DNA from 2 places in the Paenibacillus sp. NPDC056579 genome. Region 2 is predicted to be linked to the other one. Evidence: riboswitches for the same ligand, from Rfam matches in the RefSeq annotation. Region 2 holds a riboswitch; the other holds the start of a gene.

Region 1 (4,393 bases), 860 kb from region 2:
TATAAAGACGTAACCGTCCCTTTTATAACCGCTCTGGTATCCTATTGGGTCGTCGGTATCCCTTCTGGCTATTTGCTGGCGGTATATACAGATCTGGGTCCGTTCGGGTATTGGGTCGGAATTACAATCGGTTTGACATTGGCGGCCGTAGGCTTCTTCATGCGGCTGCTGCTCATTCAGAGGAAGGAAGTTAATGCGTTCATAAAAGCTGCATAAAGATGATGGATCAAGAGCCCTCGAGGCTCTTTTTTTTCGTTAATCAGGCTGACTTAGAAATGTAAGAGGGGGGAGATTAGTTATAAACTACTGCCGGTAAAAATAGATTTTGTAAAAAAGATTGGAGAAAATGATTAATAACATTAAATATTAGGTTCATTAATCAAATGAATAAGATGTTAATATTGTGCAAATGTAAGTGAATAAATTGCATCCTAAACAGTGAACAGGATATAGTATGATAGGAAATGTAAGCGCTTTTTTACCCATTCAAATTATGTAATGCCAGTCCGATTTACCATGTAAAAGGCGGTTAACTTAAGAGGGGGAACAAGCATGAAGAAAAACGTAGCAAAGATGGTCTCACTATCTCTAGGTTTGGTCATGTTAGTAAGCGGTTGCAGCGGAAGCGGCCAAGCACCATCATCCGCCCCGGCAGACACAAGTACGCCCAAAGCCAGCAATGAACCGGTGACGCTCATTTTTTTCACGGCGCAAAACTCTGTTTATGCAGATGAAAGCGGGTTCGAGAATGAGATCGGGCAATACATCAAGAAGAAATTCCCCAATGTAACGATTCAGCATATTCATAAAGGAAAAGGCCAAGATTACGCCGATCTGGTCGCGGCAGGAACAATTCCGGACATCGTGCTGGAGTCCAAGAGCAATATTTTATCCCGTATCAAAGAATTTGACTTGGCTCTCGATTTGTCTGAGCTGATCAAGAAGCATAATTTCGATCTGAACCGAATCGATGATGCGGCGCTTGCACAGGTGCGTAACGCCAACCCGGAGGGGCAGCTGTGGGGATTGCCGTTTACTCTCAGTAATATCGTCATGTTCTACAACAAAGATTTGTTCGATAAATTCGGCGTTCCGTATCCGAAAGACGGTATGACATGGGATGAAGTGTACGATATTGCGAAGAAAATGTCGCGAACGGTGGACGGAGTGGATTATAAAGGTCTGTCTGCGCATCCGGGTGTGATGATGGGTTATAATCAGCTGTCGCTCAATCCTTTGGATTTGAAGGAGAACAAAGCGGCTATCAATACCGAGAAGTGGAAGCAGCTAATCGAAAATTTCAAACGGTTCTATGATATTCCAAGCAACGCATATACGAATATCGATGACTTCCCTAAAGGTCAGACGGCTATCGGTGTCCATGTTGCAGAGAAGGTAACAAGCTGGTACAACGCCAACAAAGATTTGAACTTCGATCTCGCGTCTCCGCCTTCCTTCAAAGAGCTGCCCAATACCGGCATGCAGCCTAATACATATTCGCTTTTCGTAACGAAGAACTCGAAATATAAAGATCAAGCCTTCCAGATTGTCCAGCACTTATTGTCGGAAGAAGTCCAGTCCGAGCTGTCCAAGCAGGGGATCGTGACTCCGCTCAAGAGCAAGCCGGTTCGCGATTTGTACGGTCAAAGCTTGCCGCAGCTCAAAGGCAAAAACACCGGTGCCGTGTATTACAGCAAAAATGCTCAACCGCCGGCTGCCCGTGCTAACGGACTCGTAGATTACAACGTGAATACGGCCAAAATTTTCGACAACATCTATAAAAGCAGCATGGATGTCAATTCGGCTATCCGCGCTGTCGAGGAAGAATCCAACATTGCCATTCAGCAGCTGGTGAATCAGAAGAAGTAACGGGAAAAAAGCAGCCTTCGGGCTGCTTTTTTTGTGTATAAATTATTTTACATAGTTAAACAAGCAACTAATTTTTAGTTAGCATCTTGTTAAAATGCAAAGCATATGGTAAAATCCAAACTAATTGAAAAAGGATCTTCGGGGCAGGGTGCAATTCCCGACCGGCGGTAAAGGGTCGTACGTCATGACCCGCAGCCCGCGACTCGTTCATCGTGTTAGCCGCGATGCACGACTGATTTGGTGAAATTCCAAAGCCGACGGTATAGTCCGGATGGGAGAAGGTCAAAACAAGTTTGTAGTTTGGTGCGTTCACTTTGATGTGAAAAAACGTTCCAGATCCAAGCCTGTTTCAGTATGCCCCGTTGTCATAATGATAACGGGGCTGACTTCTTTCGAAGCTTCCTTTTCAAAATAAGGAGGTTGGATTGGATATGGAAAATGTATCATCGATTAACCCGTCCGTACGGCAAGAGCCGTCCCGCACGGGAATCCGCAACGGAGTATGGCTGGTTGCACTGGGAGCTGCCCTGTGGGGCGTAGACCCGCTATTCCGCATTTTGCTGCTTAAGTATTTTACATCGACTCAGATCGTACTTATCGAACACGTGCTTTTGCTATTTTACTCCGTACCGATATTGTGGCTGTACCGTAAATCGCTCCGCGGCTTGAACCTGCGCCATATTGGTGCATTGCTGTTTATATCCTGGGGCGGCTCTGCTATCGCGACGATCATGTTCACTTCAGCTTTTGCGCATGGTGATTTGAACGGCGTACTATTGCTGCAAAAGCTCCAGCCATTGTTCGCCATCCTGATGGCAAGATGGATTTTGAAGGAAATGCTTCCGGCACGGTTTTTCATTCTGGTTATTGTGGCTCTGGCAGGCACGTACTTGCTGACATTCGGCATAACGTTTCCTTTTGACGGACTTTCCCGTTTTGGGGTGATCGGGGGTCTGTTATCGATAGGTGCTGCAGCTTTGTGGGGCGGATCTACGGTTATGGGGCGTTTGCTGCTTGATAAAATGCCGTTTGAAGCCGTTACGGCGCTGCGCTTTACGCTAGCCTTGCCGCTGCTGTTCGCAACTGCCTGGGTTGGAGGAGAGAGCTGGAACTGGCCGGCCCAACCGACCGAATGGTTCGCCGTTTCGGTAAATATGCTGCTGCAAGCCTTTTTGCCCGGATTATTGAGCTTGCTCCTGTACTACAAGGGACTCTCAGGGACCAAAGCATCGTATGCCACACTAGCGGAGCTGTTCTTTCCGGCCATCGGTGTGCTGGTGAATTGGCTTGTATTCCAACAGCAAATTACAGTGGCGCAAGTCGCCGGCTTCCTGTTGATCTGGTTCATGCTGTTCCAGCTGTCCAGGCAGCAGGACGGGAAGCAAGAGAGCACCGTAGCGATGCAGCAAGCAAGTTAAGTAAGGAAAACCGTCCTGGATCAGGACGGTTATTTTTTTCCTCTATTCTATAGGCACTCCGTCTTCCATCTCTCCGGGCTCGCCATAATTGCGCAGAGGAGTCTCATCGTCGACCCGAAATCCTGGGCGCTCATGCACTGCCGTATCTTCATACATCGTTTGCGGATTACCGTCGGTTTCTCTGTCCACTTGTTCGTTGGGCACGGGATTAATACCTCCTTATAGACTGGGAAGTCATCCTTTTTGTCGGAATTGCAGTCCGATAGGGATGGTGTCCAGTAGATCCATATCGTCGTTCTCGTAATAATTCTCATCGTCCGAATGCAGCACAGGGGTGTTCATGATCTCGGCAGCTTCCCCGTCCGTTAAATCTCTGTCGAATTTCTCTTCAAGCCGTTTCTTGTCATCTGCTTCCATCGATACTCATCCTTTCGCTTCGGGAAGACATTCATCTCTCTTAGGGTAAACGGAACGGTTGATTTTATTCCTTTTCTTTCAGGAAACCGCCAATTTCGTATTGCATAATGTTGACAAATACGATGTAATGAAAAGTGTAGTTCAATCCCGATCATACGAGGGGGCAAACATTGTGAATGCAGATGGTTCCAAAGGACATGCAACTCCAAGCATTAAAGAAATGCTCGTAATTCCTGTAGCCGGACATGACAGTATGCTGCTTAATCTCAGTGGAGCCCATAGTCCGTTCTTTACCCGTAATGTCGTCATATTGAAGGACGATGCAGGCCGTGTAGGAGTGGGTGAGGTACCTGGCGGAGAAAAAATTCGCGTAACGTTAGAGGAGGCCAAGCCTCTGGTGCTGGGTCAAAGGATTGGCGCGTACAACCAAGTTCTTGGCAATGTTCGCCGAACGTTCGCCGATAGGGATGCCGAGGGGCGAGGGAAGCAGACGTTTGACCTGCGTACGACGATTCACGCCGTTACAGCATTGGAAGCGGCCATGCTAGACTTGTTGGGGCAATTTCTAGAAGTGCCGGCGGCAGCTTTGCTCGGTGAAGGTCAGCAGCGGGATGACGTCGAGATGCTCGGATACTTGTTCTACATCGGAGATCGGATGAAGACGGATCTTTCTTATCGCAGCGAGCTGG
Region 2 (4,393 bases):
ATGAGCGCGGCACATTGGCTATGGCGCATGCAGGACGCAACACCGGCGGCAGCCAATTCTACATCTGCTATCAGCCGCAGCCGCATCTGGACGGCCAGCATACCGTATTCGGTAAAGTGGCTTCCGGTATGGAGCTCGTTGACGAATTCAAAGGCAGAGACCGTATGGAAACGGTTCGAGTGGTTGAGGTTTAATTTCCATTTCAGAGGTAAACAATGAGGAAGCCGAGTGCTCTTTCGATAAAGGGTGCTCGGCTTTTTTGTGCGCTCCGAAGACATTTCATTACATTACCAGTTCATTTTCACGTTTTTTTCATGGTATTGTTGTTATTAGGATTGTTTGCAGCTAGATTACTAGATTGAAAGTAGGGAATATCGTTGGAAAGCAATCATGAAATCTACGTTCCTCAGCCGCGGAACATCAGGAAACGGGTGCGCAAGCGCCGCGGACGGGGACTTCTGTACAGCTTTATTGTATTGCTCGGCTTGTCCTCCGGATTTGCCGTCTGGTTTTTTGGGATGGAGTCCGGCTCGACCTTACGCTACATGATGGCGGACACGCTGATAACGACCCAGCACCGCAGCTGGGCCCGATACTTGATTGGCGATGAGGAGCTGAACCGCAGGGTCGCGGATTACGATAAACGGTTTAACGAAATGGCGGAGATTAAAGATCAGAACAATATCGATCTTACGCACAGCAGGGACAAGGAAGTAGAAGTCGAGCAAATTGAAGGCAAAAATTTCAAAGGGCATATTTTATACGTTCATGATCCCAAGATGATCCGGGTGGTTACTACCGGGATTGTCGGGCAAGGGGAGCAAATATTAAGCATGGTGCAGCGGACGGGAGCCATTGCCGGCGTGAATGGCGGAGCCTTCGACGATCCGAACTGGGACGGGAACGGATTCAAGCCTGCCGGCGTGGTCATGTCCGGAGGCAAGCTGCTCTACAGCGACGGCGGGATGGAGGATCCGGTCAATGTCGTAGGGATCGACAGGAACGGATTGATGGTGGCTGGCCGGTACAAGCCGTCCGAGCTGATCAAGATGGGAGTCAACGAAGCGGTGACGTTCCAGCCGAAGTTTATCGTCAACGGCAAAGGCTTGATCCGCAATGCGGCCGACGGCTGGGGCATCGCTCCGCGGACGAGCATGGCGCAGAAGCAGGACGGGACGATTATGTTCGTCGTAATCGACGGGCGGCAGCCGGGATACTCTATCGGAGCTACGCTGTACGACGTGCAAAACCTGCTGCTCGAAAGAGGCGCAGTAACCGCAGCGAACCTCGACGGGGGCTCCTCCTCCGTCCTGGTCAAGGACAATCAAGTCGTCAATAAGCCTTCCAGCAGCTATGGAATGCGCTACTTGCCGACGGCGTTTCTCGTGTTCAGCCAACCGGAGAAAGTCGCAGTGAAGAACATCTGGGAAAACATCGACATGGAGCATTTCAACAGCTCTTACAAACCGTTCGCGTCCCAGTAGACAGCCCGCTGTAAGTATGGTCTGCAGGCGGAGAGCAAGAAAAGCCTTGCATTTTGAGTTTGATGGTGATATCATTCACACAAACGTCAGTTGTATAACTGGCGCCATATTTCCTTCGGGGCGGGGTGCAATTCCCCACCGGCGGTGATGGGGAGCGAAGGCTCCGCTCAGTCCGTGACCCGCGCTGCAGCTTGATGCAGGCGGCTGACTCGGTGTAACTCCGAGACCGACAGTATAGTCTGGATGGGAGAAGGAAAAATGCGAACGTGCTATGTCGTCATGGCTGTTATTGGCTATGCGGACGTTTTTTCAGCGTGCTTAAGTAACGATTTCTAATTGGCATGCAGGAAGAGAGTCCGGATGGAGTTGAGCTGGGACATTCCGTACAATGCGATGCAGTGACTCGGGGAACGCTCGGCGGGAGACGTTTATTTGACGTATCCGCTAAGGGGATTACTCTTTGGTTTTGTTGAGTCTGTTTAGTATTGCGGATTTCGGTCACTTCGGACGAACATGCTTTGTATTTGCGTTTTTTTCGTATACCTATCAAACACGCCCCTTTTTCTGCGAGGAAAAAGCGGGCTTTTTTTGTTGCCTTGGAGAGGTTAAGCAAAAGGAGAGGTAACGCGTGGAGCTGTTGAACGATGAATTTTACATGAAGCTTGCCTTGCAGCTGGCCGAAGGAGCCGCAGGACAAACCGGCATCAATCCCGCCGTAGGCTGCGTGCTCGTCAAGGACGGCCGAATCGTTGGCATGGGCGCGCATTTGAAGCGGGGGACTCCGCACGCGGAAATTCATGCGCTGCAGATGGCCGGCGAGGAAGCCGCCGGCTGTACGGCTTACGTTACACTCGAGCCGTGCAGCCACTTCGGCAAGACGCCTCCTTGCAGCGACCGGCTCATCAAGGAGAATGTGAAGCGGGTGGTTGTCGCTACAACGGACCCGAACCCGCTGGTTGCCGGAGCTGGCGTAGAACGGCTGCGAGCGCACGGCATTGAAGTGAGCGTCGGGCTGCTCGCAGAGGAATCCCGCCGGTTGAACGAAGCGTTCAACAAATTCATTATGACGCGGCTGCCGTTCGTTACGCTGAAGACGGCCAGCACGCTGGACGGCAAAATCGCCTCCAAAACCGGGGACAGCAAATGGATCACGAATGCCGACTCGCGGGCTTTCGTTCATACGCTGCGCCACCGGAACCAGGCGATCATGGTTGGAGTCGGAACCGTATTGGCCGACGATCCGCTGCTGACGACGCGCCTGGACGTGCCTGCGCAAAATCCGATCCGGATCATTGCCGATTCCGCGCTCCGTATCCCGCTTACCGCCCAAGTCGTTCGCGACCGGTCCGCAGAGACCGTTGTGCTTACAACGGCGGATGCTAATCCAGCCAAGAGAGCGGAGCTGGAGCAAGCAGGGGTGACGGTGCTGGCCTGCGGCGAGGGGAGCCGGGTGGATCTGCAAGAGGCGATGCGCCGGCTGGGAGAGCGCGATATCGCCACTATTTTGCTGGAAGGCGGAGGCGCATTGAACGGAGCGATGCTGGAGCAGCAGCTTATCGACAAGATGCTGTTGTTCTACGCTCCCAAAATTATCGGAGGCGCCGAAGCGCCGTCGAACTTCCAATTCGCCGGGTTCGAGCGGATGAACGACGCGATTCGGCTGGAACGGGTAAAGGTGTCTCAATTCGGAGACGATGTATGTATAGCCGGTTATCCTGATTACGGAAGCGGGGTGTAATGGAGTGTTTACAGGCATTATTGAGGAAATAGGCACGATGCGCCGAATGACCAGGCAGGGACAAGCCATGGTACTAACTATCGGCTGCAAAAAAATACTGGAGGACGTGCATCTGGGAGACAGCATTTCCGTAAACGGCGTCTGCTTGACGGTAGTTCAATATGATGAATCGTCGATTACGGTCGATGTGATGCCGGAGACGTTCCGCAGGACGACATTGGAGAGACTCCATATCGGGGATGCCGTCAATCTGGAAAGAGCCATGCTAGCCGGAGGACGGTTCGGAGGCCACATTGTGCAGGGACACGTCGATTCCACCGGGATCATCACGTCCAGAACCCCTGAGGCGAATGCGGTTGTGTTTCAAGTGGAGCCCGCGGATCCGGGCATATTAAAATATATGATCCCGCACGGGTCTATTACGATCGACGGCATCAGTTTGACGCTGGTTCAAGTGACGAAGCAGCATGCCACGGTATCCATTATTCCTCATACGCTGGCGCAAACGGTATTGCAGCATAAGAAGCCCGGAGATGAAGTGAACTTGGAGGCGGATGTGCTGGGCAAATATATTGAGAAGCTGCTTCTGTCGAGAGAGGGCGAGCCCGGCGGAGCTTCCGGCAAGCAGGGAAGTCTGACGGAGGCATTTTTGGCGGAGAACGGATTTATTTAATAGACCAATCAGATATAGAAAGGCAGGGACGGGATATGAGTGAACTGAGTCCATTCCATACTATTGAGGAAGCCATCTACGACTTGATGCTGGGAAAAATCGTCATTGTTGTTGATGACGAGGATCGCGAGAATGAAGGCGATTTTATTGCTCTTGCTGAGAAAGCAACGCCGGAAGTGATTAATTTCATGATTAAGGAAGGCCGCGGACTTGTCTGCGTGCCCATTACGGAGGAAAGAGCCCAGGAGCTTGATCTGCCGCCGATGGTGAACCGGAATACAGACTATCACGGGACCGCGTTTACCGTATCGGTTGATTATGCCGAGACGACAACAGGGATTTCCGCATCGGAGCGTTCCCGCACGGTTCAAGCTTTGATCGATTCGGCGACGAAGCCGCAAAGCTTCCGGCGTCCAGGACATATTTTCCCTCTTATTGCCAAGAAAGGCGGAGTACTTAGAAGAGCGGGACATACCGAAGCAGGCGTCGATTTGGCTC

What was found. A riboswitch is a leader RNA that binds a small molecule or an ion and turns the genes downstream of it on or off. The one in region 2 is predicted to bind FMN.
Region 1: it holds a riboswitch for FMN, as region 2 does, so the genes downstream of both, ACFQ88_RS04130 (DMT family transporter) here and ribD (bifunctional diaminohydroxyphosphoribosylaminopyrimidine deaminase/5-amino-6-(5-phosphoribosylamino)uracil reductase RibD) in region 2, are expected to answer to the same signal.

The regions. Positions count from the first base shown of each region.
Region 1 is NZ_JBHTVD010000001.1:904,665-909,057, forward strand. Features, by position in the region: gene ACFQ88_RS04120 (MATE family efflux transporter) at 1-216, shown strand, start outside; gene ACFQ88_RS04125 (ABC transporter substrate-binding protein) at 553-1,869, shown strand; FMN riboswitch at 2,000-2,156, shown strand; gene ACFQ88_RS04130 (DMT family transporter) at 2,301-3,287, shown strand; gene ACFQ88_RS04135 (hypothetical protein) at 3,330-3,491, opposite strand; gene ACFQ88_RS04140 (hypothetical protein) at 3,522-3,704, opposite strand; gene gudD (glucarate dehydratase) at 3,877-4,393, shown strand, end outside.
Region 2 is NZ_JBHTVD010000001.1:47,065-51,457, forward strand. Features, by position in the region: gene ACFQ88_RS00250 (peptidylprolyl isomerase) at 1-194, shown strand, start outside; gene ACFQ88_RS00255 (phosphodiester glycosidase family protein) at 378-1,484, shown strand; FMN riboswitch at 1,592-1,743, shown strand; gene ribD (bifunctional diaminohydroxyphosphoribosylaminopyrimidine deaminase/5-amino-6-(5-phosphoribosylamino)uracil reductase RibD) at 2,113-3,222, shown strand; gene ribE (riboflavin synthase) at 3,227-3,895, shown strand; gene ACFQ88_RS00270 (bifunctional 3,4-dihydroxy-2-butanone-4-phosphate synthase/GTP cyclohydrolase II) at 3,931-4,393, shown strand, end outside.